Regions from separate parts of the Streptomyces sp. A5-4 genome, predicted to be linked through region 1. Evidence: riboswitches for the same ligand, from Rfam matches in the RefSeq annotation. Region 1 holds a riboswitch; the other holds the start of a gene.
The links. A riboswitch is a leader RNA that binds a small molecule or an ion and turns the genes downstream of it on or off. The one in region 1 is predicted to bind glycine.
Positions count from the first base shown of each region.

Region 2: another riboswitch for glycine. It lies ahead of gcvT (glycine cleavage system aminomethyltransferase GcvT); the one in region 1 lies ahead of gcvP (aminomethyl-transferring glycine dehydrogenase).

Region 1 is NZ_CP178591.1:942,584-954,523, forward strand. It holds gene ACLLJJ_RS04315 (hypothetical protein) at 1-253, shown strand, start outside; gene ACLLJJ_RS04320 (DUF5999 family protein) at 549-746, shown strand; gene gcvP (aminomethyl-transferring glycine dehydrogenase) at 846-3,731, opposite strand; glycine riboswitch at 3,797-3,942, opposite strand; glycine riboswitch at 3,944-4,047, opposite strand; gene ACLLJJ_RS04330 (PRC-barrel domain-containing protein) at 4,162-4,527, shown strand; gene ACLLJJ_RS04335 (DNA polymerase IV) at 4,455-5,999, opposite strand; gene ACLLJJ_RS04340 (MerR family transcriptional regulator) at 6,057-6,668, opposite strand; gene ACLLJJ_RS04345 (bifunctional nuclease family protein) at 6,827-7,300, opposite strand; gene ftsR (transcriptional regulator FtsR) at 7,354-8,094, opposite strand; gene ACLLJJ_RS04355 (FHA domain-containing protein) at 8,112-9,059, opposite strand; gene ACLLJJ_RS04360 (DUF881 domain-containing protein) at 9,142-9,948, opposite strand; gene ACLLJJ_RS04365 (small basic family protein) at 9,954-10,286, opposite strand; gene ACLLJJ_RS04370 (DUF881 domain-containing protein) at 10,283-11,215, opposite strand; gene ACLLJJ_RS04375 (sugar phosphate nucleotidyltransferase) at 11,304-11,940, opposite strand, start outside.
Region 2 is NZ_CP178591.1:6,227,974-6,239,913, reverse strand. It holds gene ACLLJJ_RS29335 (ABC transporter permease) at 1-639, opposite strand, end outside; gene ACLLJJ_RS29330 (enhanced serine sensitivity protein SseB C-terminal domain-containing protein) at 998-1,786, opposite strand; gene ACLLJJ_RS29325 (enhanced serine sensitivity protein SseB) at 1,966-2,751, opposite strand; gene ACLLJJ_RS29320 (hypothetical protein) at 2,977-3,594, shown strand; gene ACLLJJ_RS29315 (AAA family ATPase) at 3,735-4,415, opposite strand; glycine riboswitch at 4,584-4,693, shown strand; glycine riboswitch at 4,694-4,807, shown strand; gene gcvT (glycine cleavage system aminomethyltransferase GcvT) at 4,844-5,959, shown strand; gene gcvH (glycine cleavage system protein GcvH) at 6,040-6,417, shown strand; gene glyA (serine hydroxymethyltransferase) at 6,458-7,720, shown strand; gene ACLLJJ_RS29295 (L-serine ammonia-lyase) at 7,866-9,248, shown strand; gene ACLLJJ_RS29290 (GNAT family N-acetyltransferase) at 9,242-9,805, shown strand; gene ACLLJJ_RS29285 (TerD family protein) at 9,930-10,505, shown strand; gene ACLLJJ_RS29280 (serine hydrolase domain-containing protein) at 10,701-11,867, shown strand; gene ACLLJJ_RS29275 (SulP family inorganic anion transporter) at 11,937-11,940, opposite strand, start outside.

The DNA.
Region 1 (11,940 bases):
GGCCGAGACCATGAACGGCCGCTACCAGCCAAGGCTCCTGTCCGTGCCCGAGCTCTACATGCTCAATCTGTGGCTGCATGGTGAGCCGGAGGCGGACGCCTCCGACGACATGCCTCTCCCGACCGATGTGCTGGTGCCCCTCGCGCCGGCCCCGCCCGGCATCGCGTCGCACCATCCGCACCCGGTCGCCGACCTGCTGACCGTACTGACCAACCGGCTGAACCCCGCGCCCCTCCTCGGCCAGCCCGCCTGACCGCGGCGCCGGACCTCTTCGTGCCCCGTGACCGGTACTGGTCACGGGGCACAGTCCTGCCCCGAAAGGAGTAGCCCGTACCGGCCCCCCCGAACCACCCAAAGAGACACCCCAGTTGAGCTGAACCGTCCGCACGAGTGATGCGTCATCAATCAGTAACGAGAGCTGCCGTGAAATCCCTGCGGAAAGACGTCCGTAGGGCAACACTGGGAACGGACCGATTGATACGGGGGCGGTTATGAACACCGCATCGAACCACAGGACACTCACTACAACGCAGCGAAAGAACCCTTCCATGTGTCAGCACCAGCCAGCCTGCCCATCAGCCGAATCCGCCGATCGGGAGGCCGCCCATCTCACGGCGCACCACCCTGAGCAGGGCTGGAGCCTGCTGTGCAACGGAGTCCTCCTGTTCGAGGACACCGGTGAGCTGCTGCCGGACGGGCAGATCATCGCTCCGCACCGCCCGCTGGACGTGGTGACCGCCGCGTAGCACCGGGCAGTACAACGAGGGGCCGGCCCGGAGAATCCTCCGAACCGGCCCCGACGCGTGTCCGCGCCCGTCCTCTGCGGCCCAGTGGCCGCGAGCACGTCAGTTGTCGTACTCGTCCAGCGGCGGGCACGAGCAGACAAGGTTGCGGTCGCCGTACGCACCGTCGATACGACGCACCGGCGGCCAGTACTTGTCCGCGGCCGAGACTCCGGCCGGGAAGACCGCCTCTTCACGGCTGTACGCGTGCTCCCACTCCCCGCCCAGCGCGGCCGCGGTGTGCGGCGCGTTGCACAGCGGGTTGTCGTCCGCGGGCCACTCGCCCGAAGCGACCTTCTCGATCTCGCCACGGATCGCGATCAGCGCATCGCAGAACCGGTCAATCTCCGACAGGTCCTCGCTCTCGGTGGGCTCGATCATCAGCGTGCCGGCCACCGGGAACGACATCGTCGGCGCGTGGAAGCCATAGTCGATGAGGCGCTTGGCGATGTCGTCGACGCTCACGCCCGTCGACTTCGACAGCGGCCGCAGATCGACGATGCACTCGTGCGCCACCAGCCCGTTTGGGCCGGCGTAGAGGACCGGGAAGTGCGGCTCCAGCCGCTTGGCGATGTAGTTCGCCGCGAGCACGGCGACCTGCGTCGCGCGCTTGAGGCCCTCGCCGCCCATGAGGCGTACGTACGCCCAGGAGATCGGCAGGATGCCGGCCGAGCCCCACGGAGCGGCCGAGATCGGGCCGACGCCCGTCCGCGGTCCGGCCGTCGGCTGGAGCGGGTGGTTCGGCAGGTACGGCGCGAGGTGCGCCCGCACGCCGACCGGACCGACACCGGGGCCGCCGCCGCCGTGCGGGATGCAGAAGGTCTTGTGCAGGTTCAGATGGGAGACGTCCGAGCCGAACTTGCCCGGCTTGGCGAGGCCCACCAGTGCGTTGAGGTTCGCGCCGTCCACATACACCTGGCCGCCCGCGTCGTGCACGGCCGCGCAGATGTCGCTGATGTGCTCCTCGAACACACCGTGCGTGGACGGGTAGGTGACCATGAGCACCGCGAGCTCATTGCCGTGCTGCTCGATCTTCGTGTGCAGGTCCTCGACGTCGACGTCGCCGTCGTCGCGCGTCTTGACGACGACGACCTTCATCCCGGCCATCACCGCGCTCGCCGCGTTGGTGCCGTGCGCGGACGACGGGATGAGACACACCGTGCGCTGCGTGTCCCCGTTGGCCCGGTGGTAGGCGCGTACGGCGAGCAGGCCGGCGAGCTCACCCTGCGATCCGGCGTTGGGCTGGATGGACACCGCGTCGTACCCGGTGACCTCGGCGAGACGTTCCTCCAGCTCACGGATGAGCGTCAGGTAGCCCTGTGCCTGCTCGACCGGTGCGAAGGGGTGGATCTGCCCGAACTCGGGCCAGGTGACCGGCTCCATCTCCGTGGTCGCGTTCAGCTTCATGGTGCAGGAGCCGAGCGGGATCATGCCGCGGTCGAGCGCGTAGTCCCGGTCGGCGAGCTTGCGCAGGTAGCGCAGCATCGCGGTCTCGGAGCGGTGCTGGTGGAAGACCGGGTGGGCCAGGTAGTCGTCGGTGCGCAGCAGCTCCGCGGGCAGCGTCTCGGCCGTCGACACGTCCAGCGCCTCCAGGTCGCCCTCGACACCGAAGGCCGACCAGACCGCGGCGATCTCGGCGCGGGCCGTCGTCTCGTCGCAGGCGATGGAGAGGGTGTCGGCGTCGACCAGGCGCAGGTTGACCCCGCCCTCACGCGCCGCGGCGAGGATCTCGGCGGCCTTGCCGGGGACGCGCGCGGTGAGAGTGTCGAAGTACGAGCCGTGCACGATCTCCACGCCGCCCGTCCGCAGGCCCTCGGCGAGCAGCACGGCGTACCGGTGCGTGCGGCCGGCGATGGAGCGCAGCCCGTCCGGGCCGTGGTAGACGGCGTACATCCCGGCCATCACCGCGAGCAGCACCTGCGCGGTGCAGATGTTGCTGGTGGCCTTCTCCCGGCGGATGTGCTGCTCACGCGTCTGCAGCGCCAGCCGGTAGGCCTTGTTGCCGTCGGCGTCGACGGACACACCGACGAGCCGGCCGGGCAGGCTGCGGGCGAACTTCTCGCGTACGGCCATGAAGCCGGCGTGCGGGCCGCCGAAGCCCATCGGTACACCGAAGCGCTGGGTGGTGCCCACCGCGATGTCCGCGCCCAGCTCGCCGGGCGAGGTGAGGAGCGTTAGGGCCAGCAGGTCGGCGGCGACGGTGACGATCGCACCGAGCTCGTGCGCCTGCTCGACGACGGGCTTGATGTCGCGTACGACGCCGGAGGCGCCCGGGTACTGCAGCAGCACACCGAAGACGCCGCGCTCGGCGACCTCGGCCGGGATCCCGTCGCGCAGATCGGCGACGACGACCTCGACACCGGTCGGCTCGGCGCGGGTCTGGATCACCGCGACGGTCTGCGGGAAGGCGTCCGAGTCGATCAGGTAGACGCCCTTCTTGACCTTGCCGACCCGGCGGGAGAGTGCCATCGCCTCGGCGGCGGCGGTGCCCTCGTCGAGCAGCGAGGCGCCGGAGGTGGGCAGCCCGGTCAGCTCGGCAACCATCGTCTGGAAGTTGAGCAGCGCCTCCAGCCGGCCCTGCGAGATCTCCGGCTGATAGGGCGTGTACGCCGTGTACCAGGAGGGGCTCTCCAGCACGTTGCGCAGGATCACCGGCGGGGTGAAGGTGCCGTAGTAGCCGAGCCCGATCATCGGGGCGAGCACCTGGTTGCGGTCCGCGAGCGTGCGCAGCTCGGCCTGTACCTCGGCCTCGGTGCGCGCGTCCGGCAGGGCCAGCGCCTCGGTGCTCTTGATGACATCCGGCACCGCGGCCGCGGTCAGCTCGTCGAGGGAGCCGTAGCCGACCTGGGCGAGCATCTTGGCCTGCGCTGCGGCATCGGGGCCGATGTGGCGCTGCTCGAAGGGGATGCCACGCTCGAGCTGTGAGAGCGGAATGCGGTTAGCGGTCATCTGCGGAAGGCCTCCTGGTCTGACGCGACCTGCGAGGGGCACCATTGCGGGTACCCCGGACGGCCTCCCCCTCTGTCATCTCAACCTGAGAGCTTCACCGGGGCGCGAAAAACACGCTCCGACTTTCACCGTCGGTGAGGGAAGGCTCCGTCCGGGCGGTGCTCTGTGCAGAGACATGCCCGTGCGACTCCCACCCTGCTTTCCAGAGTGACCTCGTCCATGCGGTACGGGGGCCTGAGAGATTCCGGGGAGGATTTGCTCCTTCGGCGCCTCCGGCACGTTCACGTTCGCCGGAGGACTCTCCCGCACGGGGTCAGCAGCCGTCAGCCAGCCTACCAGCGAGCCCCGTCGCCCATCCCTCAAGTGGCCGTAGTCCCCAATGTGCACTTTCGTAGTGTTTACGGAGCAGTTGCGATCAGTTGGAGGGACCGTGCAGACCGACATCGATCCGCGCAGCCTGATCGGCCGCAAGGCGTACGACCGCAATGGCACCAAGATCGGAACGGTGGACGAGGTGTACCTCGACGACGCCACGGGAGTCCCCGAGTGGGCGGCCGTACGCACCGGGCTCTTCAGCCGCGACGCCTTCGTGCCCCTGGAGCCGAGCGAGGTCGTGGAAGATTCGCTGCGCGTCCCCTTCGAGCGGGCACTCATCAAGGACGCCCCTGACTTCGGCGTGGGCCGCCACCTCTCCCCGGAACAGGAACTGCAGCTCTACCACCACTACGGGCTAGAAATCTCGCCGCCCGCGCCCGACGGCGACTTCGGCCGGCTGGCGGGCGAGGACACCACCTGATCCTCTCGGCCCGCCGAATCCCCCGGCTCCGCCTGCTCCTGCGCCGCCCGCACCAACGGGAGCGGCTCGGAGGGCTCCAGGTCCGGATCGTCCACCTTGAAGGTCCGTACCCACCCGGGCCTGGAGGTCGGCTCCTCGAAGCGCACCGTGACCCGCCCGAGACCACTGCCCTGCACCCAGCCCGCTCCATGCTCGGCATGGCGCACATCGTGTCCCGCGTGCCACCGCCGCTCCGGCGGCGGCTCCGGCGCCCGCTCCACCGCCGCTCTGCCCCCGTACGGCTCCCCCTCCCCCGTCTTTCCTTCCTCGGCCCCCGCCTCCTCACCCGCCGCCTCCTCCGTCGCTGCCTTCTCTGTCGCCGCCTTCTGCGTCTCCGCCCTCTCGGTCTCCGCCCGCTCCGTCGCCACCTGGGCGAAGAGATCCTCCTGGGTGTAGTCCGCGAGCCCGGTGACCCCTACGCCGAGCAGCCGCACCCCACCCGTGGTGTCCACCGACTCCAGCAGCCGCCCCGCGGCCTCCCGCACCACGGCGGGATCGTCGGTGGGACCGCGCAGGGTCTCGGAGCGCGTCAGAGTCGAGAAGTCGTACCGCCGCACCTTCAGCACAACTGTCCGGCCCGACCGACCGGCCGCCCGCAGTCGCACCACGCACCGGTCGGCCAGCCGCCCCACCTCGGCCCTGATCCTGACCCGATCGTGCAGGTCCACCTCGAAGGTGTCCTCGACGGACACGGACTTCGCGTCCCGCTCGGGGACGACGGGCCGGTCGTCGTACCCGGAGGCCATCCGGAAAAGCGAGGCCCCGTGCGCCTTCCCCAGCAGCCGTACGAGCTCGTCCTCGCCCGCCCCGGCCAGGTCCACGACCGTCGTCATCCCGGCACGCCGCAGATGCTCCCCGGTGGCCGGCCCGACCCCGGGCAGAATCCGCACCGGCATCGGCGCCAGCAGCTCCCGCTCGGTGCCCGGCTCTATGAGCACCAGCCCGTCGGGCTTCGCCTGCTCCGAGGCGATCTTCGCCAGCATTTTGGAGCCCGCGAGCCCCACCGACCCGGTGAGCCCGGTGACGGCCTTGATGTCCGTTCGCAAGCGCTCTCCGGCCGTCCGGGCGGAGGCGGCGTCGTCGGCCACGCCACCCGCCTCCAGGTCCACGAAGGCCTCGTCCAGGCTCAGCGGCTCCACCAGCGGCGACAGCCGCCCGAGCAGCTCCATGACCTGGTCGCTCACCGCCCGGTACAGGGCGAAACGCGGATTGAGATACGCGGCGTTCGGGCACAGGCGCCGGGCCTGCGCGACCGGCATCGCCGAGTGCACCCCGAATCGTCTCGCCTCGTACGACGCGGTGGCGACGACCCCCCGCGTCCCGATCCCCCCGACGACCACCGGCTTTCCGCGCAGGCTCGGCTTCGACGCCTGCTCCGCGGCGGCGTAGAAGGCATCCATGTCCAGATGCAGGATGGTCGGTACGGGTCTCACATCACCGATGCTGCCGTACGGCACTGACAATCGGCCGCCGGCAGCGCGAAGAGGTGGTCAGACAGCCTTGTTGCGGCGTCGCGCGAGCTCGTCGGCGGGGTTGCTCCCGACGAGGGTCTCGCCGGTGTCGACCCGCTCGCCGTGCAGCTGGGACAGGGCGCTCTCCACGTCCCGCCACACCACGCCCACAGCGATCCCGAACACTCCCTGGCCGCCCTGGAGAAGCTCGACGACCTCATCGGGCGAGGAGCACTCGTGCACCGTCGCGCCGTCGCTCATCAGCGTCATCCGGTCGAGATCCTTGAACCCGCGGGCCCGAAGGTGCTGCACCGCCGTCCGGATGTTCTGCAGCGCGACACCGGTGTCCAGGAATCGCTTCACGATCTTGAGGACCACGACGTCCCGGAAGCTGTACAGACGCTGTGTGCCCGACCCGTAGGCGGGTCTGACGCTCGGCTCGACCAGCCCGGTGCGGGCCCAGTAGTCGAGCTGCCGGTACGTGATCCCCGCAGCCGCACACGCGGTCGGCCCCCGGTATCCGACGCTCTCGGTCGGTGCTGCCTCACCCGTGGCCGACGCTACGGCCTGCTGCCTCGCGGTGGGTTCTACCGCATTGCCGTAAAGCGGATACGGCCCGCCCGCCACCGTACCGTCGCCGCTGCTTCTCACGCCGACCTCCGTCCTTGACCTGCCCTTGTCGACGGTAGGCAGTCGCTTGGGGTGCGTCAACGATCGCCGCGCTCGCCGCGCCGAGTGATAATCACCCTAAGAGTGGTTTCCCGGGTGCCTCTTTCGGGAACGGCTCCTCGAATGTCCCGACGCGAAGGTCACTGGCTGTTGGTCCCGAAGTCCTCGGGGGAGATCTGGTCGAGGAACTCGCGGAACTTCTCCACTTCGTCCTCCTGCTCGTCCGGGATCGCGATCCCGGCGTCATCGAGGACACCGTCACTTCCGTAGATCGGCGTTCCGGTGCGCAACGCCAGCGCTATGGCGTCCGAGGGCCTCGCACTCACCTCGACTCCGCTGGCGAAGACCAGCTCGGCGTAGAAGACCCCTTCCCGCAGGTCGGTAATGCGCACTTCCGTGAGCTCCTGGCCGACCGCTTCGAGTACGTCCTTGAAGAGGTCATGGGTCAGCGGCCTGGCAGGGGCCATCCCCTGCTGGGCAAAAGCGATCGCGGTCGCTTCTCCCGGCCCGATCCAGATGGGAAGGTACCGGTCGCCTCCCACTTCACGCAGGAGCACGATCGGCTGGTTGGAGGGCATTTCCACCCGGACACCTACGACGTCGAGCTCGTTCACACAGCAACCCTAGGACGTGCCTGGCAGGTTTGGGTAGTCGGGCTCCTCCAAGCTCAGTCCAGCCGCACCCCGAGGGCCGTCTGAATGAGCGCGGCGTGGAGCCGGACGGACACCTCCGCGAGCTCCTTCGCGGTCTCCTCCGCATGTGCCCTGGTCTGCGGGTTCGGGTGCCGACGCAGGGGAGCGACCACCTGCTCGATCAGGCCGGCCTCGCGATCCGCGGCGGCTTTCACGGCTCGCAGATGCCGCGGCTCCAGGCCGAAACGCCCCAGATCCGCGACGAGCCTGGCGACCGTGACGGCCTGCGCGTCGTAACCGCCACCCGCCATCGGCGAGATCAGGCCGTACGACTCCCACGCGTCGAGCTCGTCCTCGCCGGCCTCCGCCGCCGCGAGGAGCTCGCGCCGACCGATCCGGACCGCGGTCGGGCCACCGATGTCGGCCGGTGAACCGTTGAACGCGTCGCACGGGCCGACGGAGGCAGGCAGCTGGACCTGCTCACCGCGCTCCAGTGCGTCCAGGTGCTCACGGATGACCTTCAGCGGCAGGTAATGGTCCCGCTGCATCCGCAGCACCTGAGCGAGCCGCTCGACGTCCTCGGGGCTGAATTTCCGGTAGCCGGACGCCGTGCGCTGCGGCTCGACCAGTCCCTCGGTCTCCAGGAAGCGAATCTTGGAGACCGTGACCTCGGGGAACTCCTCACGCAGCAGGCTGAGCACCGTGCCGATACTCACCAGGCGGTCATCCGCGGTGGCGGTGCCGCTTCCGGCACCGCCTGACGCTGTTCGCAGCATGGGTCTTCCCGTAGGCGTCACATGGCCCGCTGGCTCGCGTAGAACACCAGCCGGTACTTACCGATCTGCACCTCGTCACCGTTGGACAGGAGGAGCGCGTCGATCCGCTCACGGTTGACGTACGTGCCGTTCAGGCTGCCGACGTCAGAGACGGTGAACCCGCCGTCCGCACCGCGGCGGAACTCCACATGCCGACGCGAGACAGTCACGTCGTCGAGGAAGATGTCGCTCTGCGGGTGGCGCCCGGCGGTGGTCAGCTCACCGTCCAGGAGGAAGCGGCTGCCCGAATTCGGACCGCGGCGCACCACCAGCAGCGCGGCACCGAGCGGCAGGGCGTCGACGGCCGCCTGCGCCTCCGGCGACAGCGAGGGGGCAGCGGTCTGTCCCGTCGCCTCCGCCTCGTACGCCTCGAGCCCGGAGATGGAGATGGTCGACGTGGTCTCCGACGGGCGCTCGGGCGACGCCCCGGCACGCAGCGGCGCTCCGCAGTTGGAGCAGAAGCGGCTGGCCTCGGCATTGCGGTGCCCACACCTCGTACAAACCGGCAAGGCCGACATGGACGGTTCCTCCTGCCGCGGCTGCCCCGCAGAGGCGTTGGTTGCATAGGGGTCGGAGGTAAACCCTCCACCAGTACTTGAGGCTGACGATTCCCCGAAACCTATGCGGCCGGGACCGGCAGGGTCAACAGACGACGCGCCCTGTCCACCCGAGATGTCACCACCCGGACCAGCGACCTCGTCACGGAACAGCGGGCGTTCCCCGCTCTGCTCCTCGGCATCTCCATGGCGCGGGGCACGATGCCGGGCGGCGCCGTCCTCGCGTGTGCTCTTGCCGAACAACTTCGCAAACAACTTCACGGGCGATTCCCCTTGACCGAAACAGACCCGCCCGTGGGGCAGGACGAACCCTGAATGAACACACCTGCCGACTCGGACATCTTCACAACGTCCGTATCCGCCAAACAGTTTCCACCACGCACCGAGCCTTCGATGCGCCGACCCCCCGCAACCTCATGCCCGTGTCCCACGGCCCCCATGCACCCCCGTCTCACTGCGATGACGACCGAGCGTAGTCAGGCCGCTTCGCCGGTCGCAAGGCATCCACGACGACCTTCTCGGCCCTGGTCACCGTGACGGTGGCCTGCTCCTTCTCCAGAGTCTGCACAACACCACCCGGGATATTCAGCGCGGGCTCCAGATCCTGCGGCTTGCCGATCACTTCGAAGCGGTAGGGCGCGCCGATCTTCTGCTTGTCCACCCGGATGCCGCCGTCCCCGTCGGAGAAGTAGGTGTTGGCGACCACGCGGACGTCATTGATCTCGATCGCCTCCGCGCCCGCCGCCCGCAGCTCCTGGATCGCGTCGAGCAGCATGTCAGCCTCGACCGCGGAAGTCGGGTCGCTGATGGTCAGCTTGATCCCGGGCCCTTGCGCCGCCACTGTGCCGGCCAGGACACCGAGCTGGCGCTCCTTCTCCAGCGTCTGCTTACGCGCCTCTTCCGCCTGGTCCGAACTGGTTTCCAGCTCGGTGCGCTGATCGTCCAACTGCTGCTTCTCGTCCTCCAGTCGCTGCGTACGACCGTCCAGCTCGTCGAGGATCCGCACCAGGTCCTCCTGGCGGGCCCCGCGCAGCGCACTGTCGTCGCTCGTCGATCGGACCTGGATGGCCAGCCCGAGCCCCAGCACGAAGAGCAGCAGCGCCACGATGAGCTGGGCCCGCGTGACACGCGGCGGCCAGAGGCCGGCGATCAGCCGCTGACGCCCTGTCGCCGCCTGCCGCGCGACCGGTTCTTGCGGTTCCGGCGCATCCGGGCCCTGCTGCGGGTTGTCGCCCTGCGGGTTCTCTTCCGTATTCATCGGCCTCACGCCCGGAAAACGTGCCGGCGAATCGCCGCAGCGTTGGAGAAGATACGGATGCCGAACACCACGACCACACCCGTGGACAACTGCGCGCCGACGCCCAACTTGTCACCCAGGAACACGATCAGCGCGGCCACCACGACGTTGGAGAGGAAGGAGACAACGAAGACCTTGTCGACAAAGATGCCGTCGAGCATGGCCCGCAGTCCCCCGAACACCGCGTCGAGCGCGGCGACGACGGCAATCGGCAGATACGGCTCGACCACCGCCGGCACTTCGGGGCGAACGAACAGTCCGACCACGACTCCCACGACGAGGCCCAGTACGGCGATCACGATGTGCCTTTCCCTGTGTTGGCCACGTCTTTCCCGGCGCCCGTGACCAGCGGTTCTGCTGTACGTACGATCAGACTCGGCGCGGCCGGCAGCCGAACCTCTCCCTGATCGGAAATGCTCGTCCTGATGCCGTAGTTCTGCTGCAACACATGCAAGTACTGACCATCGGCACTGTCCTGGAAGTCCGTGCTCAGCTGGCGCCCGTCCCCGACGGCAAGCACCGTGTACGGGGGCACCAGTGGCTTGTTGTCGACCAGTATCGCGTCGCCCGCGGCTCGGATCGCCGACAGGGCCGTGAGCCGCTGTCCGTTGATGGCGACGGCTTCGGCGCCGGACGACCACAGCCCGTTGACGACCCGCTGCATGTCACGGTCCCGTACCCGGCCGGTGTCGGAGAAGCTCGTGCTCTCGCGCGGCCCGCCGCCACCCTCCTCGGTGTCCTTGGCATCGTCCACCATGAGCTTCACGCCCGGACCTCGCACCGCCGTCGCACCGGACAGCAGAGCGACCAACTGACCCTGCTCTCCGCCGTGTTCCTGCAGCGCCTTACGCTGACGCTCCCCCACCTCGGCCCTGAGCTTGTCCACATCGCCCTCGAGCCCGTCGGCCGCCGAGGTCTCCGCCTCGATCCGGTCGATGAGCTCCTCGCGCTCCTTGGCGACCACGGGGGCCGCTATACGCGCCTGCGCCGCACCGACAGTGACGACCAGCGCGGCCAGCACGAGCCCTGCGGCAAGCCCGAGCTTCGCGCGAAGGGTGCGCGGCATCCCCGCGCTGCCATCGGCCTGCCTTCGAGCGGTCGCTTCCGCGTACCCGTCGTCGAGGCTGTGGTCCATCACATTCGTCAGCAGCGACATGGACGCGTCCGGGCGCCGTGGTGGGGAGGAGGAGGTGCTCCTCACGGGGGGCTGCTGCGACATGACGCACATCGTCGCACGTCGAAGGTCCTACCACCGAATGGCCCCACCGGTGTGCCGGGCGTCGTGTGAAGACGCTGTCCGGCACACCGGTCACGCCTCAGTGACCTGCACCGTCCACGACCGCGGACCACTCGTCGAGCAGGGCCTGGGCCGACTCGTCGTCCGGCCCTTCGGCCCACAAATGAGTGACAGCCTCGGCGGGATCGGGCAGCACCATCACCCATCGACCGTCAGCCTCGACCACACGCACGCCATCGGTCGTGTCCACCGACCGCTCGCCGGCCGCCTCGACAACACTGCGCATGACGAGCCCCTTGACCGCCCAAGGCGTCGCCAGGTCGCGCTTCAGCACATGGGCCCGCGGGATGCGCGCGTCGATCTGACTGAGAGTGAGCTGCGTCCTGGCCACCAGCCCGATCAGCCGCACAAAGGCGGCCGAGCCGTCGAAGACGCTGCTGGACTCCGGAATGATGAAGCCACCGCGGCCGTCACCACCGAAGATGGTCGTGTCCTCACGGCCCACTCGCGTCAGGTCGTCGGGCGAAGTGGTCGTCCACTCCACCTGTGTCCCGTGGTACGCCGCCACCTGCTCGGCAATCCTCGTGGTGGTGACGGGCAGAGCCACCCGGCCACTCCGCCGGTCCGCCGCGACGAGGTCGAGCATCACCAGGAGTGCCCGGTCGTCCTCGATGATCCGCCCACGCTCGTCGACGAGCGACAACCGCTCGCCCACC
Region 2 (11,940 bases), 5.3 Mb from region 1:
GATTCGTCCCACATAGGGCCAGCCGAAGAAGCCGATCACCGAGATCAGGATGGCGATGCGCACCCCGCTGCCGGTCAGCCCGAGCAGGTCGTTCGGCAGCACCGAGACCAGCGAGATGATGAAGAGCAGCTGCGGGAAGGCCAGCAGCATGTCCATCACGCGGCTGATGACCATGTCGACCCAGCCGCCGAAGTAGCCGGCGATGATGCCGAACACGGTGCCGAGCAACACGGCCACCAGGGCCGCGAGGAACGCCACGAGCAGCGAGATCCGGGCGCCGTAGACGACCCGGCTGAAGACGTCGCGTCCGTTGCCGGGCTCGACACCCAGGAGGAACTCGGAGCTCATGCCGCCGAAGGCCGCCTTGGGGGTGCCGAACAGCGGGTCGATCTCGTCCTGGTGGAACTGCTCCGGCGGGTGCCCGAAGAGATCGACGATCAGCGGAGCGAAGATCGCGACCAGGACCAGGAAGACGACAATGACTCCGCCGGCCAGCGCGAGCTTGTCACGCTTGAGCCGGTTCCAAGCGATCTGGCGCAGTGAGCGGCCTTCGACCGATTTGGTCATGACATCAGTCGCGGCATCGACGGTAGCGACCGCATCCGTCTTCGCGGTCGTGTCGGGCAATGGTGCCGTCATCGTGTCTGGGACCCCTCTCGGCCGGCGGTGACCAGCCCTAACCGGCCGCTGTAGCGGCTTGGTTCACATCACAGGTGCAGATTGCGCAGGTGGTGCGGGTGTTTCAGGTGATCCTGTGTGGGGCACGGTGGCAATTGCACACGTATCCCGCACAGGACCGACTGCTTCTATTGCGGGGAGTCTTCAACGCCTTCGCGATCACCCGCCAGACCTGACGGACAATGGATGCGCAACCGTGATGCGGCCCGGGGCTTTCCGTTATGCGGACGCGGCGCTCGGCTGAGCGGATCAGAACCGGCCTTTACCACTAGACCGGGCATGACACCCAACAGCCGTTATGCGCGGCTTTATTGGGCTATCAGTAAGCGCGCGGTGCGGGGTAGCCGTAGCCCGACGCGGGGGCCTGCGGCGAGAGCGGGGCGTGCGCCTCACGGTCGTAGAACGGGCGGGTGTTGGCGCGCAGCCACATGGCGACCGGGTCGTGGTCGTCCGCCATCGCGACGGTGGACACGGGCAGCCCCTCCGGGACCACACCGATGGACTGCTGCATCATCGTGCGCACCGCGTCGACCGACTGCTGGCTCGTGTCGTAGAGATCGAGCCCGATGGCCAGATACGGCGCACCGAGCGCGGGCTGCACCCAGCCGCGGCGCAACGAGCGGACCGCGGGCGTACGGTGGGCGTTCTGCGTGAGCTGCGCGTAGAACTGCGGGATCTCGATGGCCGGCTCGGACAGCCGCAGCGGCCCTGCGGGCATGCGCTCAAGACCGCTCGCGATGCGCCGCAGATCGAGCCACGGGATGCCGACACCGCCGCCCGGAGCGTGCGGATTGAGCCAGATCCCCCAGCGGTCGGGGAAGAGCACGCGGGCGATGTCGCGCCCCGTGACGACGTCGTACGCCCGGCTCCAGCCGCTGGCGGCGAGCTCCTGGGCGGAGGTTACGCACGGCGCGTAGCCGAGGCCGTCGACCTCCATGTTTCCGTACTGCGCGTCGGGCGAGCCGGCCTGTCCGTGCCAGAGCAGCATCCAGACCTGACCGTCCGCGAGGGCGCGCAGCAGCGCCTCGTACGCGTCGTACCTCCCGGGCGTCACCTGGCGCAGCATGTGCTCGACCTGCCCGGCCGCCGCAGTGCCTGACGCGCTCACCCTGGGTCCCGCCCCTCTTCGATCCACCGTTCGGCCAACCGCCCCCGTGTGGCGGGGCCATCAAACCAGCTTAAACGGCCGTCCTGACACCGACTTGACGCAGGAGGCGGACGCGCGGGCAGGGCACGCCCGCAACCTCGGGGGCGCCGGAAGCCCGCGCGCCACTGCCCCCGAGGCCGTCAGTGCTCCTGCCGGTGCTCGCGCACGTAGAAGGGCCGCACCTTCTCCAGCATCCAGTCGCCGACCGGGTCCTGTGCGACGTCCAGCAGGACGAGGTTGACCGCCCAGGGCAGCTGAACCCGGCCGAGCGCCCGGCCCAGCGCGTCCATCGGGGCGTTGCGGTCGGCGCCCTCCCACGAGGAGAGCTGTACGCCGATGAAGAGCGTCGGCGAGTCGCCCTCGATGCTGGCGAGCGCGCGGCGGGCGGTGACCACCACGCCGCTCTCCTCGAACTCGCCCGCCGCGGCGGCCAGGAAGTCGACCGGCTCCTGCTGCCAGTCCGGCTCGAAGAGGCGGACCCGACCGCCGCTCGCCGGCCCGTCCAGCGGGGAGCGGCCGGCCCGGCAGAGCTCGGCGACGGCGGGCGGCGGCAGCGGCATGCCGACCGCGCCGTCCGGGTTCACCACGATGCCGAGCTGCGGCGGGAGGCCGCGGGCGAACTCGCGGGCGGGCGCGACGGTGAAGGCCATGTGGGGCCCGGCGGACTGCCTGAGCTGCTGCTCGGAGCTGAAGACGGGGACGTAGGGGGCGCCGCCGATGTCCATCGTGGGCAGGTCGAGGTCACGGCTCTGCGGGCCGCCGCCCGCCGGCAGTGGCACCCAAACCTGACTGCGGCCCAGCACTTCGACGAGCCGGGCGCCCGCCGCGGGATTGCCCATCGAGGCGGCGAGCACCTCTTCGAGTTCATTGCCGGGCCATCCGCCGCCCCCGTGCGGATGCGGATGCGCCTGCGCCGGAAATTCCATCTCCACCCCTGCCGACAGCCGTGCTCACGACGGCCGCGCTCGTTGCGGCCGTGCTCGTTTCTGCGCGAGAACCCTAGCCCGCCGGGTCGGCACGCCATCCCTCACCAACCGTCTGACACGTTTGGTAGCCATCCAGTTGCGGAGTGTGCCGGGCGCTCGGAGGGTGGCACCAACGCGTCCTCGGACGTGAACACCGCACCCCCCACAGCGAAAAGGATTTCTCGCATGGCACTCAACCGGCCTGCCACCTTCCTGATCACCTCCGCTCTCTGTGGCGCCGTCACCATAGGCTTCGCCGGTCCGTCCGCCGCGGCAGCCGTGCAGGACCGATCCGCCGAGTCCACCGTGGCGAGCAACGCCGCACCGGACCCGGCGGCGCTGCTGGCGCAGGCGGACGTACTGTCCAAGCTGGGTCTCGTGGGCCCCCTCGGCGACCTCCTCAAGGAGGCTCTCGCCGCGAAGCCCGACCCGGCCAAGGTCAAGGAGCTCGCGGAGAAGGTGACCAAAGCGATCACCGGGGCGGCGCCCGCGGCCCCGGCCGCACCCGGCGTGCCGGCCGTTCCGGGGCTGGGTGGCTCGTCGGCCGACCGCGCCGCGGCGGCCGACCCGGTCGCCGACGCGCTGAAGGCGCTCCAGGCGAAGGTGACCGAGTTGGTGGCGGCTGTCACGGCAGGCGACCCGGCCAAGATCCTGGCCGCGGTCACCGGGACGGTCACCGCGGTGATCCCGCTGATCCTGGGTCTGCTGACGAAGCTGCCCCTGCCCCTGCCGGTGCCGCTGCCGGCGGTGCCGGCGGTGCCGACGCTGCCGGCGCCGGGCGTACCGGCTCTTCCCGCGGTCTAGCGACCACGGGCGCCCGTGCGACGGCGGGACCCGGTCCGCGTGCCCGATGCGGCCCGGGTCCCGTCGCGCTGTCCGGTCGCGCCGTCCGGTCGCCGGAGTCGGGCCGCCGTTCGGAGAGGCCCGACCGCCGCTCGGACCAACTACGCGAAGTCGATGGCCGTCAGCGCGGTCGCCGCCGCCCGGTCGAGCAGTACGGCCGAGGCGCACCCGGCCGGCAGCGTGCCGCCCTCCGCGTCGCGCACCAGCCGCGCCACGGCCCGGCGGTGGCGCGCGAAGGCGTAACCCGAGACACCACGGCCACGCTCCTGCTGCCCGGCCCGCGCCACCTCGGGCGTGACGTCGAGCAGTAACAGGTGCAGCGCCGCGCCTCTGCGCCGGGCGTCGCGCGACAGCCAGCCCCGCACCCATGCGAGCGTGCCGCAGTCGTGCACGACGACGCTCTCGCCGGAGCGCAGGGCGCGCCGCAGACCGGCGTAGTGCGCGACGCGGACGAGGGGGCGGTAGAGCGCGTACGGCAGGAGGCGCGGCATCCGGCGCTCCCATCGCTCGCGCACATCCTGCGAGTCGATGCGGCGGGCAGCCGCCGCGCGCCGGATCAGGGTGCTTTTGCCGCTGCCCGGCAGTCCGGAGACGACCACCACGTCCCCCGCCGCGAAGACCAGGCTCCCTGGGCTGCGGCCGGCACGCCCGCGCAGATCACGGACGGTGAACACGGGCCGACGGGCCGTCTCCCCGGCCGGCGCGGCCTGCTGTGCGGGCACCACGTCGCGCGCGACCCCCGCGCTCGTCGCGTAATACGCACCAGGCTGCTGCACCGTCATCGCACTCCCCCATGTCGGGTCCCCCACCCTTGCCCAAGAAGTGTAAAGAAAAGGTAATGCGCCACAAGCCATTTGCGGATGCGGCCGGGTGAGGTCCGCTTCGGCCCGCCCGACCCGCTTCCCCGCGATGCGTGCAATGATGTGCCCGCCAACTCCATAACGGCCGCTTGAATCCGCGCGGGAGAGTCCGGAGCACCCAGTTCGTCTGGTGCCGCTCAGGACGCCGAAGGAGCAAGTTCCTCCCTTGAATCTCTCAGGCCCCGAACCGCGCGGGCGAGGCAGATCTGAAAAGCGAGCCGCCTTCGTGGCGGCTCCACCCAAGGTGCAAGTCATGACCACACTTACGTGCGGTCGTGGTGAACCTCTCAGGTTCCGATGACAGATGGGGAGGATGTGTCCTCGCCTGTCATGCCCTGGGAGCCCCACACATGAGCAATGTCCCCCGTCTCACCGCCCTCGACGCGCTGCATCGCTCGCTGGGCGCGACCATGACCGACTTCGCGGGCTGGGACATGCCGCTGCGGTACGGCAGTGAGCGCGACGAGCACCTCGCCGTACGCACGTACGCCGGTCTCTTCGACCTCTCCCACATGGGCGAGATCACCGTCACAGGCCCGCAGGCCGCCGCCCTGCTGAACCACGCGCTGGTCGGCAACATCGGCACGGTCGGCCTCGGCCGCGCCCGCTACACCATGATCTGCCAGGAGGACGGCGGGATCCTGGACGACCTGATCGTCTACCGGCTGGCCGACACCGAGTACATGGTCGTCGCCAACGCGGGAAACGCCCAGGTGGTGCTCGACGCCCTGACCGCCCGCGCCGCCGGCTTCGAGGCCGACGTACGTGACGACCGTGACGCGTACGCGCTGATCGCCGTTCAGGGCCCGGAGTCCCCCGGCGTCCTGAAGTCCCTGACCGACGCCGATCTGGACGGGCTGAAGTACTACGCGGGCCTGCCCGGCACCGTCGCGGGCGTCCCGGCGCTCATCGCGCGCACCGGTTACACCGGCGAGGACGGCTTCGAGCTGTTCGTCGATCCGCGGCACGCCGAGGAGCTGTGGCTGGCGCTGACCGAGGCCGGCGCCCCCGTCGGCCTCGTCCCCTGCGGCCTGTCCTGCCGCGACACGCTGCGGCTGGAAGCGGGCATGCCGCTGTACGGGCACGAGCTGACCACCGCGCTGACGCCGTTCGACGCGGGTCTGGGCCGGGTCGTGAAGTTCGAGAAGGAGGGCGACTTCGTCGGCCGCGCCGCTCTTGAGGCCGCCGCCGAGCGGGCCGAGACCGCACCGCCGCGCAAGCTCGTCGGCCTGATCGCCGAGGGCCGCCGGGTGCCGCGCGCCGGGTACCAGGTCGTCGCGGACGGCAAGGTCATCGGCGAGGTCACCTCGGGCGCCCCGTCCCCGACGCTGGGCAGGCCGATCGCCATCGCGTACGTCGATCCGGCGCACGCCGCGCCCGGCACGCCCGGGGTCGGTGTGGACATCCGCGGCGCGCACGAGCCCTACGAGGTCGTCGCGCTGCCGTTCTACAAGCGCCAGAAGTAGACCGCCGGTCCAAGACGCGCGTCTCACCCAGCAAGACCACCGTTCCTCAGCACTCCCCCGCGTACAGGAGAATTCAGGTCATGAGCAACCCCCAGCAGCTGCGGTACAGCAAGGAGCACGAGTGGCTCGCGACCGCCGAGGACGGCGTCGCGACGATCGGCATCACCGAGTTCGCGGCCAACGCGCTCGGTGACGTCGTCTATGCCCAGCTCCCCGAGGTCGGCGACGCGGTGACCGCGGGGGAGACCTGCGGTGAGCTGGAGTCGACCAAGTCGGTCAGCGACCTGTACGCGCCGGTGACCGGTGAGGTCACCGAGTTCAACCAGGATGTCGTCGACGACCCGTCGCTGGTGAACTCCGCCCCGTTCGAGGGCGGCTGGCTGTTCAAGGTGCGCGTCACGCAGGAGCCGGACGACCTGCTCACCGCCGACGAGTACACCGCCCTCTCCGGCAACTAAGACCGAAGCCCGAAGCCCCGACGACTCGAACGGGACCGTGATGACTGTTCTCGACACTCCCCTGCATGAGCTCGACCCGGACGTCGCCGCCGCCGTCGACGCCGAGCTGCTCCGCCAGCAGTCCACCCTCGAAATGATCGCCTCGGAGAACTTCGCTCCGGTGGCCGTCATGGAGGCCCAGGGCTCCGTCCTCACCAACAAGTACGCCGAGGGCTACCCCGGCCGCCGCTACTACGGCGGCTGCGAGCACGTCGATGTGATCGAGCAGATCGCGATCGACCGCGTCAAGGCGCTCTTCGGCGCCGAGCACGCGAACGTGCAGCCGCACTCGGGCGCCCAGGCCAACGCCGCCGCGATGTTCGCGCTGCTCAAGCCGGGCGACACGATCATGGGCCTGAACCTCGCCCATGGCGGGCACCTGACCCACGGCATGAAGATCAATTTCTCCGGCAAGCTCTACAACGTGGTCGCGTACCACGTCGACGACGCCACCGGCGAGGTCGACATGGACGAGGTCCAGCGCCTCGCCAAGGAGTCCCAGCCCAAGCTCATCGTGGCCGGCTGGTCGGCGTACCCGCGTCAGCTGGACTTCGCCGCCTTCCGCCGCATCGCGGACGAGGTCGGCGCGTACCTGATGGTCGACATGGCGCACTTCGCCGGGCTGGTCGCCGCAGGGCTGCACCCCAACCCGGTGCCGCACGCCCACGTCACCACCACCACCACGCACAAGACCCTCGGCGGTCCGCGCGGTGGTGTGATCCTGTCCACACAGGAGCTCGCCAAGAAGATCAACTCGGCGGTCTTCCCGGGACAGCAGGGTGGCCCCCTGGAGCACGTCATCGCGGCCAAGGCCGTCTCCTTCAAGATCGCGGCAACCGAGGACTTCAAGGAGCGCCAGCAGCGCACCCTGGACGGCGCCCGCATCCTGGCCGAGCGCCTGGTGCAGTCCGACGTCACCGAGCACGGCGTCTCCGTGCTGTCCGGTGGCACGGACGTCCACCTGGTCCTCGTCGACCTGCGCAACTCCGAGCTGAACGGCCAGGAGGCCGAGGACCGCCTCCACGAGGTCGGCATCACGGTCAACCGCAACGCCGTCCCGAACGACCCGCGGCCCCCGATGGTCACCTCGGGTCTGCGGATCGGCACCCCGGCGCTGGCCACCCGCGGCTTCACCACCGAGGACTTCACCGAGGTGGCGGACATCATCGCCGCCGCGCTGAAGCCGACCTACGACCGCGACGGGCTGGCGGCCCGGGTCACCGCGCTGGCGGACAAGCACCCGCTCTACCCTGGTCTGAAGTAGTTACGTACCGAACAGCCCAGTAGCACCACAACTGAACATCGGGGCACCGCGCACACTGGACAGTGGGAGCGGTGCCCCGTCTCGTGCCCCCCACCCGCACCACCCGGCAGACAACGGCGTCTACCAATCAGCTAGGAGTTCTCCCGTGGCCCTCTCGGTCTTCGACCTGTTCTCGATCGGCATAGGCCCGTCCAGCTCCCACACCGTGGGCCCCATGCGCGCCGCCCGGATGTTCGTGGGCCGGCTGAAGAAGGACGGCATCCTCGCCCAGACCGCGTCCGTACGGTGCGAGCTCTTCGGCTCGCTCGGCGCGACCGGCCACGGGCACGGCACGCCCAAGGCCGTGCTGCTCGGTCTTGAGGGCCACTCGCCCAAGTCCGTCGATGTGGAGGCCGCCGACGCGGATGTCGAGCGGATCAGGAAGAGCGGCCGGCTGCGGCTGCTGTTCACCGAGATCGGCACGGACCACGAGATCGACTTCAACGAGTCGACCCAGCTGATCCTGCACCGGCGGCGTTCCCTGCCCTACCACGCCAACGGCATGACCCTCTTCGCATACGACGCCGCGGGCAGCCCCCTCCTGGAGAAGACCTACTACTCGGTGGGCGGCGGCTTCGTCGTCGACGAGGACGCGGTGGGCGAGGACCGCATCATCCCTGACGACACAGTGCTCAAGTACCCCTTCCGAACGGGCGACGAGCTGCTGCGCCTCTCCCGCGAGACGGGACTCTCCATCTCCGCGCTGATGCTGGAGAACGAACTGTCCTGGCGCACCGAGACCGAGATCCGCGAGGGGCTCCTGGAGATCTGGGGCGTCATGCAGGCCTGCGTCTCACGCGGCATGTCGCGCGAGGGCATCCTCCCCGGCGGCCTCAAGGTCCGCCGCCGCGCCGCGAACTCGGCCCGCCAGCTGCGCGCCGAGGGTGACCCGCTGGCCCACGCCATGGAGTGGATCACCCTCTACGCGATGGCGGTCAACGAGGAGAACGCGGCGGGCGGCCGGGTCGTCACCGCCCCCACCAACGGCGCCGCCGGCATCATCCCCGCCGTCCTGCATTACTACATGAACTTCGTGCCCGGCGCCGACGAGGAGGGCATCGTCCGCTTCATGCTCTCCGCCGGCGCGATCGGCATGCTCTTCAAGGAGAACGCCTCCATCTCCGGCGCCGAGGTCGGCTGCCAGGGCGAGGTCGGCTCCGCCTGCTCAATGGCCGCGGGCGCCCTGGCCGAGGTGCTCGGCGGCACCCCCGAACAGGTCGAGAACGCGGCCGAGATCGGCATGGAGCACAACCTCGGCCTGACCTGCGACCCGGTCGGCGGCCTCGTGCAGATCCCGTGCATCGAACGCAACGGCATGGCCGCGGTCAAGGCCGTCACGGCGGCGAAGATGGCAATGCGCGGCGACGGCCAGCACAAGGTGTCCCTGGACAAGGTCATCAAGACCATGAAGGAGACCGGCGCCGACATGAAGGTCAAGTACAAGGAGACGGCGCGCGGCGGTCTCGCGGTCAACGTCATCGAGTGCTGAGCCGGAGCCCCGGGACCGGCCCCGGGGCCGTACGGATCCGGCGGGCCGTCGCGCGGGACGCGAAGCGGCTCACCCGGATCGTGCGGGCCTCCCGCGCCTACGAGGGCCCGTACGCCCCGATGATCGCCGGATACCGGGTGGGGCCCGACTACATCGAGGCCCATCGGGTCTTCGTGGCGGTCGCGGGCGGCTTTGCCCCGGACGCCGGTTCGCCGCCGGATTCCGGCGGGTGCGGGGCGGCCGGTGGGCCGGACGGTTCCGTCGAGCGGGTGCTCGGGTTCTACGCCCTCGTCCTCGACCCGATCGATCCGCCCGAGCTCGACCTGATGTTCGTCTCCGACGCCGCCCAGGGCCGCGGCATCGGCCGGCGGCTGGTCGCGCATCTGCGTGGCGAGGCGCGGGCCGCCGGGGTCGACGAGGTGCGTGTCGTCGCGCATCCGCCCGCCGAGGGGTTCTACCTCGGAGTGGGCGCCGAGCGGACCGGAACCGTGCTCGCACGGCCGCCCGCGGTGATGTGGGACCGGCCGGAGATGGCCCTCACCATCGCCCCGGAATGACTTCGCGGCCATTCGGAGGACTACGAGGAACTTTCGGGAACTGACCGGGCTCCGCATCCGTTGGCGGGTTGGGCAAAGAGATCGTCAAGGGGCGTGGCCCGCGCCGGATTGAGCAGGGATCTTCATGGGTGTCAGTCTCTCCAAGGGCGGCAACGTCTCGCTCTCGAAGGAGGCCCCCGGCCTGACCGCCGTCACGGTAGGCCTGGGCTGGGACGTACGCAGCACGACCGGGACCGACTTCGACCTCGATGCCAGCGCCCTGCTGGTGGACGCCAGCGGCAAGGTCGTCTCGGACCAGCACTTCGTCTTCTTCAACAACCTCAAGAGCCCCGACGGCTCCGTGGAGCACACCGGTGACAACACCACCGGTGAGGGCGAGGGCGACGACGAGCAGATCAAGGTGGGCCTCTCGACGGTTCCCGCCGAGGTCGACAAGATCGTCTTCCCCGTCTCCATCCACGAGGGTGAGAGCCGCGGTCAGAGCTTCGGCCAGGTTCGCAACGCGTTCATTCGCGTGATCAACCAGGCGGACAGCAAGGAGCTCGCCCGCTACGACCTCTCCGAGGACGCGTCGACGGAGACCGCCATGGTCTTCGGCGAGCTCTACCGCAACGGCGCGGAGTGGAAGTTCCGCGCCGTCGGCCAGGGCTACGCCTCGGGCCTGCGCGGCATCGCGACGGACTTCGGCGTCAACATCTGACCTGAATCAGCATGAGGTGGAGCCGTCAGTCGTACGGCTTCGAGTGAATGCCCGCGCCGATTTCCTCGGTGCGGGCATTCTCCGTTCCCTGGCTCTCCCCCACTCGCTCCCGCCACCGTCTTCCCGCCGCCCTCTTCCCGCCAGTCCGACCAGTCGGTACGGTCCTGGCCATCGAGTGCCGTCCGGAGGGGACCCATGACTCAGCCCGTGCCAACCGTCCATGGCCAGTGCGACGACCGCTTCGCCGGCGTGCGTGCCGCCTTCGAGGAGAACTTCCGGGAGCGCGGCGAGCTGGGCGCCGCCGTCACCGTGCTGGTCGGCGGAGAGACCGTGGTCGACCTGTGGGGCGGCTGGGCCGACGCGGCGCGCAGCCGCCCCTGGGAGCAGGACACCCTGGTGAACGTGTGGTCGACGACCAAGGGCGTCACCGCGCTGTGCGCGCATCTGCTGGCCGACCGGGGGCTGCTCGACCTGGACGCGCCGGTCGCCGCGTACTGGCCGGATTTCGCGGCGGCGGGCAAGGAGGCCGTTCTCGTACGGCAGCTGCTGTCGCACCGGGCGGGGCTGGCCGGTCTGCGGGAGCCGCACACCGTCGCCGAGCTGTACGACTGGGACCTGACCTGCGCGCGGCTGGCGGCGACCGAGCCGTGGTGGGAGCCCGGCACCCGGTCCGGGTATCACGCGCTCACCTTCGGCTTCCTGGTCGGCGAGGTGGTCCGCCGGATCACCGGGCAACTGCCCAGGGACTTCCTCCACCAGGAGATCACCGGGCCGCTCGGCATCGACTTCGCGATCGGGCTGCCCGAGAAGGAGGCCGGGCGGGCCGCCGAGCTGGTGCATGCGCGGGCCGCACGCGGCAGCGAGCAGGCCGCGGCCTTCGACCAGCTGCCCCCGGTCGCGCTCGCGGCCCTGCTCAACCCCGTCGCCGGGGCCGCCGAGGCCAATACCCCCGAGTGGCGGGCCGCACAGATCCCGGCCGCCAACGGCCACGGCACGGCCCGTGCGGTCGCCGCGCTGTACGGGATCTTCGCGCGGCAGGGCCGGGCGGGCACCCACCGGGTGCTGTCCCCGCAGGCCGCCGAGCGGGTCCGCGAGGGCCAGGGCCGCTGCCGGGACCTGGTGCTCGGCGCGGGCTTCCAGCACGACACGGAGACGGCGCTCGGCGTGTGGCTGAGCGGGACGAACGGCTCGTACGGCCCCAACCCCCGGGCCGTCGGCCACGACGGGTTCGGCGGCTCCTGCGGCCTGGCCGACCCCGAGGCGGACCTCAGCCTGGGGTACGTCATGAATCGGATGGGTCCGCACATCGCCGACGACCCGCGCAAGATGGCGCTGGTCGACGCGGTCTACTCCGCCGTGTAGCGGCGCCCAAGGGCTGTTCCGTCGTCCTTGGTGGATCGGCGTGCCGGCTCCCGACGCCCTGCGGGGTCGTTAC